Regions from separate parts of the Pseudoalteromonas sp. SG43-7 genome, predicted to be linked through region 2. Evidence: predicted binding sites of a transcription regulator. Region 2 holds the regulator's gene; the other holds the start of a gene.
The links. The regulator sigma-54, encoded in region 2, starts transcription at its own class of promoters, with help from an activator protein. The targets are predictions, from matches to a motif close to GTTGGCACGNNNNTNGNNT.
Positions count from the first base shown of each region.

Region 1 (4,203 bases), on a different contig from region 2:
TTTACCTGAGCCACTAGGACCAAGCACCATCACACTGGCATCCGATTTAGCAACCCGACTTGCAAGTTCTAATAGCTGAATGCTACTCGGATCGGCGACAATCGGGCCATCAGTTTCTTTTTCTGGCTCAGGTAGATAGCGGCTTACCATATTAAGTAGCACTTCGGGCGCAAACGGTTTGGCCATATAGTCAATTGCCCCTAACCGCATAGCCTCAACAGCATCATCAATAGTCGCATACGCTGTCATCATTAAAACCGGTAGATCAGGGTAATTAAGATTTATGCTGCGCAGTAAATCAAGACCACTCATCGCGCCCATTTGCACATCGCTCACGACCAGCGAAAAGCTGTCTTTTTTAAGTAGCACCATAGCTTGCTCGGCACTGTCAGCCGCAACGCAATCTATTCCAGACATTTCAAGCGTATCAATCAAGGCTTCACGAAGCCCTGCATCATCTTCAACCACTAAAATCGTGTTGTTCATATTGCCTCCGCCGATGTTGACTTTGTACAAATAGGTAACAGTAAACTAAAGCAGGCTCCGCCTTGAGCATTGTTCGTTACTGCAACTCGTCCTTGGTGTGCATTTGCGACTGAACTAACTACCGCTAAGCCTAAACCTGTGCCTTGGCTTCGGGTAGTAAAAAATGGTTCAAATAATTTATCAAGTAAGCTTAAATCGACCCCAGGGCCATTATCACTTACAGTAATACACACTAGCTCGGGGTCACTCGCATCCCGCTGCGCACTTAATTGAACGAGTGCATTACTGCCAATGACTTGAATACTATTGTGAATAAGGTTTTGAATGGCACTGGCAAGCGCAGTTTTATTGCCCATTATCTCGATATCAGGCTCAGGTAAACTGACCTGAAGTTCACTATTATTAAGTGCGACCATAGCATCAGCGCCAGTTTTCACTTCAGTTAATAATTGCTGCATGGAAACATGTTCAACAACTTGCTGATCGCCACTTTTTGCGAACAACAACATATCGTTTACTTGGGTTTCGAGATCTTTTAAACGCGACATTAACTTAGTATGAAAATTGCCTCGCGAGCTTTCGGGTAACCGCTTTGAACCTAAATTAGCGGCATACAAAATCGCAGCAGACAGTGGTGTTCGCACTTGATGTGCCAAAGATGCCACCATTTTACCCAATGCACTTAAACGCTGCATATGTGCAACGCGTGTTTGTAGACGACGCGTTTCGGTTAAGTCAGTCATTAAGATTAATTGCCCTGGCTCTGGCGCTAATGCCGTTATTTCTAACTTAATTAAGCGTCCATCTTTTAGCGATACTTCATGGCCATCATCTTGTTGGGGCCGAAACGAGCGCTGGATCACACTGAACCACTTTTCACCTTCGAGTGGCTCCCCTAGCATGTCTGTTGCAATTTGATTAGCTTTAGCGATCAAACCGCGACCATCAAGCACCACAACACCCGCAGGCATTGTATCTACTAAATGACTTAACCAACTGGCTTGCTGGCGTAATTCACTTAACTCACCAATGTACTCTTCTTGCAGTAAACATGGGTTATACTGGGTCGCTGTGATAAATTGTGGTTTTAAGACATTAGCTAAGGCCATAATGCATTCTCGTTTACAGGATCTAACTAGCTAAATGCACAAATTGTACCAACAATTATATTGATTAATTTCATTTGCTTAGCGTATAAATAACGCGACAAAAAAATGACAAACTAAAATAAGCAAAGCAAGGAGACACTATGAATTCAACAAATTTATGTCGCTGCCCTTGGCTCGATACCAGTAAAGATGACTATGTTGCCTATCACGATGATGAATGGGGGATCCCAGTATATGATGACCAAACACTTTTTGAATTTATTACTCTGGAATCAGCACAAGCAGGATTAAGTTGGTATACGATTTTAAAGAAACGTGATGGTTATCGTCGTGCATTTTTGGATTTTGATGTAGAAAAAGTCGCACAAATGAACGAGCACGATGTTGAACGATTAATGCTTGATGAAACAATTATACGTAATCGTTTAAAAATTGTAGCAACTATAAATAACGCCAAACGTTTTATTGAAATTCAGCAAGAATTTGGCAGCTTCAGTAACTATCAATGGCAGTTTGTAGGTGGTAAGCCGTTAGTGAATGAGTTAGATAAACTTAGTGACTACCCTGCAATCACAGAGGCCTCAACTGCATTTGCAAAAGATTTAAAAAAACGGGGATTTAAGTTTTTAGGTCCAACCACAGTGTACGCCCATATGCAGGCCTGTGGTATGGTGAATGATCACAGTAATGATTGTTTTCGTAAAGCTGAGATTATTGAAAAATACTAGGTGAAAGGTGCTAGGTGCTAGAAAATCTTCTCTTTGCGCAATTAATCTTGTAGGCGCGGGTTTATCCCGCGCAATTAAAATGTATTCACAAAGAGGTTAAGAGTGCGCTGCGCTTATGAGGTAAAAAAAAGTATCAGATTTTAGGGTATTCGAAGCTCATTGCTCGAAGCCCGTGGCATTTTTTCTTCTCATTTACCCTCATTGTTTTCTCTTTGTGCAAAAAGTTTTTAGTGATTTATTCACTACAGCCCCCCCCCGAATTAAAGACGGTGTGCGCGTCAGCAAGCTTAACGCCTACGAGTAATGACGAAACCCATTCTACAGGTGTAATCTCCATCGTGCTTGGTTAATTTCTGCCTAAAACCTGCTACCTGACACCTAAAACCTGCTCTTAGCTGTTAATCTCGTGATAGGTTATATTTTTTCATTTTTTCAACTAAGGTTGTGCGGCGTACACCCAAGATCTCCGCAGCACGCGCTACGACATAATCATAACGCTCTAAGGCCTGAGTGATCAGGCTAATTTCCAGCTCAGCTAAATAATCTTTTAGCTCAATCCCTTCGTCGGGTAAAAGGTCTGCTGATGGCTGAATTGCTTCAACTTCTGGCTCATCGTCGTAATCACTAAAACCAGTACTGAAAATATCATTGAAAGCATCACGCTCCATAAGCTCTTCGGGATATTGTGGTTCATAAGCATCAACTTCAATATAACGATATTTTGCTGGTAGATCGGGAATATCAACCACTTTATCTGGCAACATGATCACCATACGCTCAACTAAGTTCGCTAACTCGCGAATATTCCCCGGCCATGTGTGCTCTTTTAAACTATCAATTGCCCGCTCAGTAAACTTAGCGGTAGTACCACTTTGCTCATTAATACGGCGCATTAACTCTTTTAATAATAATGGAATATCATCAGCACGTTCTGCAAGAGATGGGTTTTCGATAGGAAAAACATTGAGTCGATAATATAGATCTTCGCGGAAACTTCCTTGCTCTATCATTTGTTCAAGATCACGGTGTGTTGCAGCAATCACCCGCACATCGGCTTGAATTGGTTTTGTACCACCAACCCGCTCATAGCTGCGCTCTTGTAACACTCGTAATAACTTTACTTGCATTTGTAGCGGCATATCGCCAATTTCATCTAAAAAAAGCGTCCCACCTTGGGCAAGTTCAAAGCGGCCTTTACGCGCTGAAATAGCACCAGTGAACGCGCCTTTTTCATGACCAAATAACTCACTTTCTAACAGCTCCGCAGGTATCGCCCCACAGTTAACGGGTACAAATGGCCCTGTATTACGTTTTGATAGTAAATGAACATTACGAGCAACCACTTCTTTACCAGTACCTGATTCGCCTAAAATTAATACATTAGCGTCCGTTTTAGCAACTTGTTCAATTAAAAAGCGTACATCTTTAACCGCTTCAGTTTCACCAACTAAGCCATCAAAGGTTTTGTGCGGTTTTGCGTGTTTATGCTCATTTGGTAACATCCGTTGATACTGTTGGCAATCATGCAGTAATTGAGTCGTTACATCATGGTTAAAAGGTTCACAGATAAGGCCAACTACATTGGCAATGCTCAACAGTGGTTTAAGGGTTTCACCAATTAATAGAAATGGTATTGTTGGATGGCGCTTGATCACGCTTTCATGATCTAAGCTTTGCAATGCACCGAGGATCACCATACATGATTGCTTTTGGTATTTTTCACATTCTTGTTCAAGGCTTGCATCGTCAAGCAGTTGCACTGCCTCACCAATAAAGGTAAGCGCAGCATGTAAACCAATCGCACGATTATTATTATTGTCTAAAATCAAGATCATTATTTAGCGAACCACAGTTACTACAAGCTATTAATAATTTAAATT
Region 1 is NZ_JACJEY010000008.1:87,804-92,006, forward strand. Features, by position in the region: gene H5200_RS05435 (sigma-54 dependent transcriptional regulator) at 1-486, opposite strand, end outside; gene H5200_RS05440 (PAS domain-containing sensor histidine kinase) at 483-1,595, opposite strand; gene H5200_RS05445 (DNA-3-methyladenine glycosylase I) at 1,736-2,323, shown strand; gene H5200_RS05450 (sigma-54 dependent transcriptional regulator) at 2,722-4,158, opposite strand.
Region 1: H5200_RS05440 (PAS domain-containing sensor histidine kinase) is a predicted target of sigma-54. The motif match lies at 1,630-1,648, and genes of this name have one in related genera.

Region 2 (4,203 bases):
AGCCATGAGTACATTAAAAGCTGAATTTCTAGCAAAAAGCTATAAAGGTCGCCAAGTTGTAAAAAGCGTGGGTTTAGAAGTTAGCGCAGGCAGCATTGTTGGCTTATTGGGTCCTAATGGCGCTGGTAAAACCACCACCTTTTATATGATTGTGGGTTTAGTTCCAAGCGACAAAGGTAAAATCAGTATTGATGATAATGACATCACCTTACTGCCAATGCACAGTCGCGCACGGTTAGGGATTGGCTACCTGCCACAAGAATCATCCATCTTCCGTAAATTAACTGTTTATCAAAACCTGATGGCTATTTTAGAAACTCGTAAAGAGCTGAATAAACAAGCCAGAGAAGAAGCGCTCGACAGCTTACTTGATGAGTTTAGCATTCAACATATCCGCGACAGCCAAGGTATGGCATTATCTGGCGGTGAACGTCGTCGAGTTGAAATTGCACGCGCTTTAGCCGCAAACCCAAAATTTATCTTACTTGATGAGCCTTTTGCTGGCGTTGATCCTATTTCAGTGTTAGATATAAAGAAGATTATTGAACACCTTAAAAACCGTGGTATTGGCGTGCTTATTACCGACCACAATGTACGAGAAACCCTTGATGTTTGTGAAAAAGCCTACATAGTTTCTCATGGGGAGTTAATTGCATCAGGTACCCCTGAGCATGTACTCGCCGACCAAACAGTCCGCGATGTTTACCTGGGCGAGCAATTTAGGCTATAAAGCCACGCTCGGCTAAGTATCTGCTAGACTTAACGATGATAACAATAAAAGGATTGTTAGAGATACATGAGGCAATCACTCCAGCTGCGCATGGGCCAGCAACTTACAATGACACCACAGCTGCAACAAGCAATTCGCTTATTGCAACTCAGTACATTGGATCTCCAGCAAGAAATTCAAGAAGCGCTCGACAGCAATCCATTGTTAGAGCTAGAAGAACATGAATATTCAGACGACACGGCTGGTAAAAACGAACAAAAACAAGATAACGATGACTTAACCGTTAGCGCATCAGCAGACGACAAGCCAAGCGAATATGAACAAGAAAGTAGCGAAGCATTAAGTAAAGAGACCTTAAGTGACGAAATGGCTATGGACGTCACCTGGGACGAATACATGAGTGCTGCGCCAAATACGTCATCTGGGCCAATGCCTGAAGATGAGTCAATTTATCAAGGTGCCTCAACTGAAACCTTGCACGAATATCTAATGTGGCAATTACAACTCACACCTTTTAGTCCAACCGATGAAGCCATTGCCATTGCGATTGTTGAAGCCGTTGACGATTCAGGTATTTTAACCTTGAGCTGCGAAGACATCGCAGAAAGCTTAAATCAAGGTAATAACGAAGAAGAAATCGAACTCGACGAAGTGCAAGCAGTGTTAAAACGCATTCAGTTGTTTGACCCTGTTGGTATTGCTGCGCGCAGCCTACAAGAATGTTTATGTATTCAATTAAATCAATTTGATCCTGCAACTCCTTGGATTAGCGAGACAAAAATGATTTTAACTGATCATATCGATTTATTAGCTAGTCGTGACTATCGCACTTTGATGAAAAAGACTAAGCTTAAAGAAGATGAACTAAAAGAAGTAATGACACTGATCCACAGCCTTAACCCAAAGCCTGCGGATACCATAGTACGCGAAGAATCAGAGTATGTTATTCCTGACGTTTCGGTGAAAAAAATTAAAGGTCGCTGGGTGGTTGAACTCAATCCAGACAGCATGCCAAAAATTAGAGTGAACAGCCAATATGCGGCGATGTCACGCTCTGTAAAATCAAGCACTGACAGCCAATTTATACGCTCGCATTTGCAAGAAGCTAAATGGTTTATTAAAAGCCTAGAAAGTCGTAACGAGACGTTACTCAAAGTAACCAACTGCATTGTTAAACAGCAGCAAGGATTCTTTGAGCATGGCCCTGAGGCCATGCGCCCTATGGTACTAAACGACGTTGCCGAAATGGTTGAGATGCACGAATCAACAATTTCTCGTGTAACCACCCAAAAATACATGCATACCCCTCGTGGTATATTTGAGTTAAAATATTTTTTCTCGAGCCATGTAAGTACTGAGAACGGCGGCGAATGCTCATCGACAGCCATTCGAGCATTGATCAGAAAATTGATCAGTGCAGAAAACTCAGCGAAACCATTGAGTGATAGTAAGATTGCAGATATATTGGCAGAGCAAGGTATCAAAGTAGCTAGACGGACTATTGCAAAATACCGCGAGTCGCTGGCTATTCCACCGTCAAATCAACGTAAAAGTTTGATTTAAGGCGTAAAATCACAAGAGGAAAATGCTTATGCAACTAAATTTAACTGGTCGTCATGTAGAAATTACTGATTCATTAAGAGACTATGTAAACAATAAGTTTGCCAAGCTTGAAAGGCATTTTGATCATATCAATAATGTCCATGTCATTCTTGATGTAGAAAAGCTAAGCCAAAAAGCAGAAGCCACATTACATGTCAGTGGCGCTGAATTATTTGCCTCAACTGAGCACCAAGACATGTATGCAGCCATTGACGGACTAATCGACAAACTTGACCGTCAGGTAATTAAACACAAAGAGAAGCACGCTCGACACTAACACTATGAAATTAAGCTCACTTATTTGCCAGGACTGCAGTAAAGCTGCGGTCCTTTTTAATAGCAAAAAACGGATCATTGAATTTATCAGCCAATTGGCTCATGAACAACTTCCTCAGCTATCACAACAAGAAATCCTCAACGCACTACTGTCGAGAGAAAAACTAGGTAGTACGGGTATTGGTCGTGGTATTGCTATTCCTCATGGCCGTATGAGTGGTGTTGAAAACCCGCTAGCAATAATTATAGTGAGTGAATCACCGATTGATTTTGATGCGATAGATAATCGCCCAGTTGATATATTTGTAGCTCTCATCGTGCCAGATGGTGATAGCCAACTTCATTTGAAGACGTTAGCCACAATTGCTGATAAACTCAACGACAAAGATTTTTGTAAACAACTACGTAGCGCAAAAACAGACCAAGATTTGTATCACGTAATTGCTGCGCAATCGTAGCCAAATGAAGGAGAATTTACATGGAGTTAATCATCATCAGTGGGCGTTCTGGCTCAGGTAAATCTGTTGCTCTGCGTGTAGTAGAAGATCTTGGTTATTATTGTGTAGATAATATTCCGGTAAACTTATTACCTTCATTAGTGCGCAGTGTCTCTGATAATTATGACAAAATTGCCGTCAGTATTGATGTCCGTAATTTACCGAAAGAGCAGGAAGAATTTAACGATATTCTTGAATACTTGCCTGGTTTTGCAAATCCGACGCTATTTTATTTAGACAGTGATGATCAAACCCTGATCAAACGTTTTTCTGAAACTCGCCGCTTACATCCATTATCTTTGGACTCTTTGCCACTGGATTTAGCCATCAAGCAAGAAAAAGTATTACTTGATGTATTAACTACTCGCGCTGACTTTATACTTGATACCACTGATCTGAGTGTCCACCAGCTTGCAGAGTCAATCCGTGAAAAGATTTTAGGGAAAAAAGATAAAAAACTAATCATTACCTTTGAATCATTTGGTTTTAAATATGGTATCCCAAAAGAAGCTGATTATGTTTTTGATGCACGCTTTTTACCAAACCCACATTGGGAGCCTGAGCTTAAGCCACTTACAGGCCTGGATCAGCCAGTAAAAGATTATTTAGCCAGCCACAGTATCGTACAAAAATTCACTTGGCAGATCCAAACCTTTGTACAAACTTGGTTACCGCATTTGGAGCGTAATAACCGCAGTTACTTAACAATTGCTATTGGTTGCACCGGTGGTCAACATCGCTCAGTTTATCTAGCGCAAACTATAGGTGAAAGCTTCTCGATGAGCCACAGCAATGTGAAAATTCGCCATCGTGAACAAGAATAACAACTCACGTTTACAGTAAGGAATGTTGATGCGTTTAGAAGATACATTTTTAATAAAAAACAAACTCGGTTTACATGCTCGCGCAGCCAGCGTATTAGCGCAATTAGCTGTGCAGTTTGATGCCAGCATCACACTTCATCAAGATGACAAACAAGCCGCAGGCGATAGCGTACTCGGCTTAATGCTATTAGAAAGTAGCCAAGGCAAAGAAGTTAAAGTTGTATGTGAAGGCCCGGACGCTGAACCTGCTCTTGCAGCAATTGGCGAGTTGATC
Region 2 is NZ_JACJEY010000058.1:7,993-12,195, reverse strand. Features, by position in the region: gene lptA (lipopolysaccharide transport periplasmic protein LptA) at 1-8, shown strand, start outside; gene lptB (LPS export ABC transporter ATP-binding protein) at 5-730, shown strand; gene H5200_RS19435 (RNA polymerase factor sigma-54) at 797-2,293, shown strand; gene hpf (ribosome hibernation promoting factor) at 2,322-2,609, shown strand; gene ptsN (PTS IIA-like nitrogen regulatory protein PtsN) at 2,614-3,066, shown strand; gene rapZ (RNase adapter RapZ) at 3,087-3,929, shown strand; gene H5200_RS19415 (HPr family phosphocarrier protein) at 3,958-4,203, shown strand, end outside.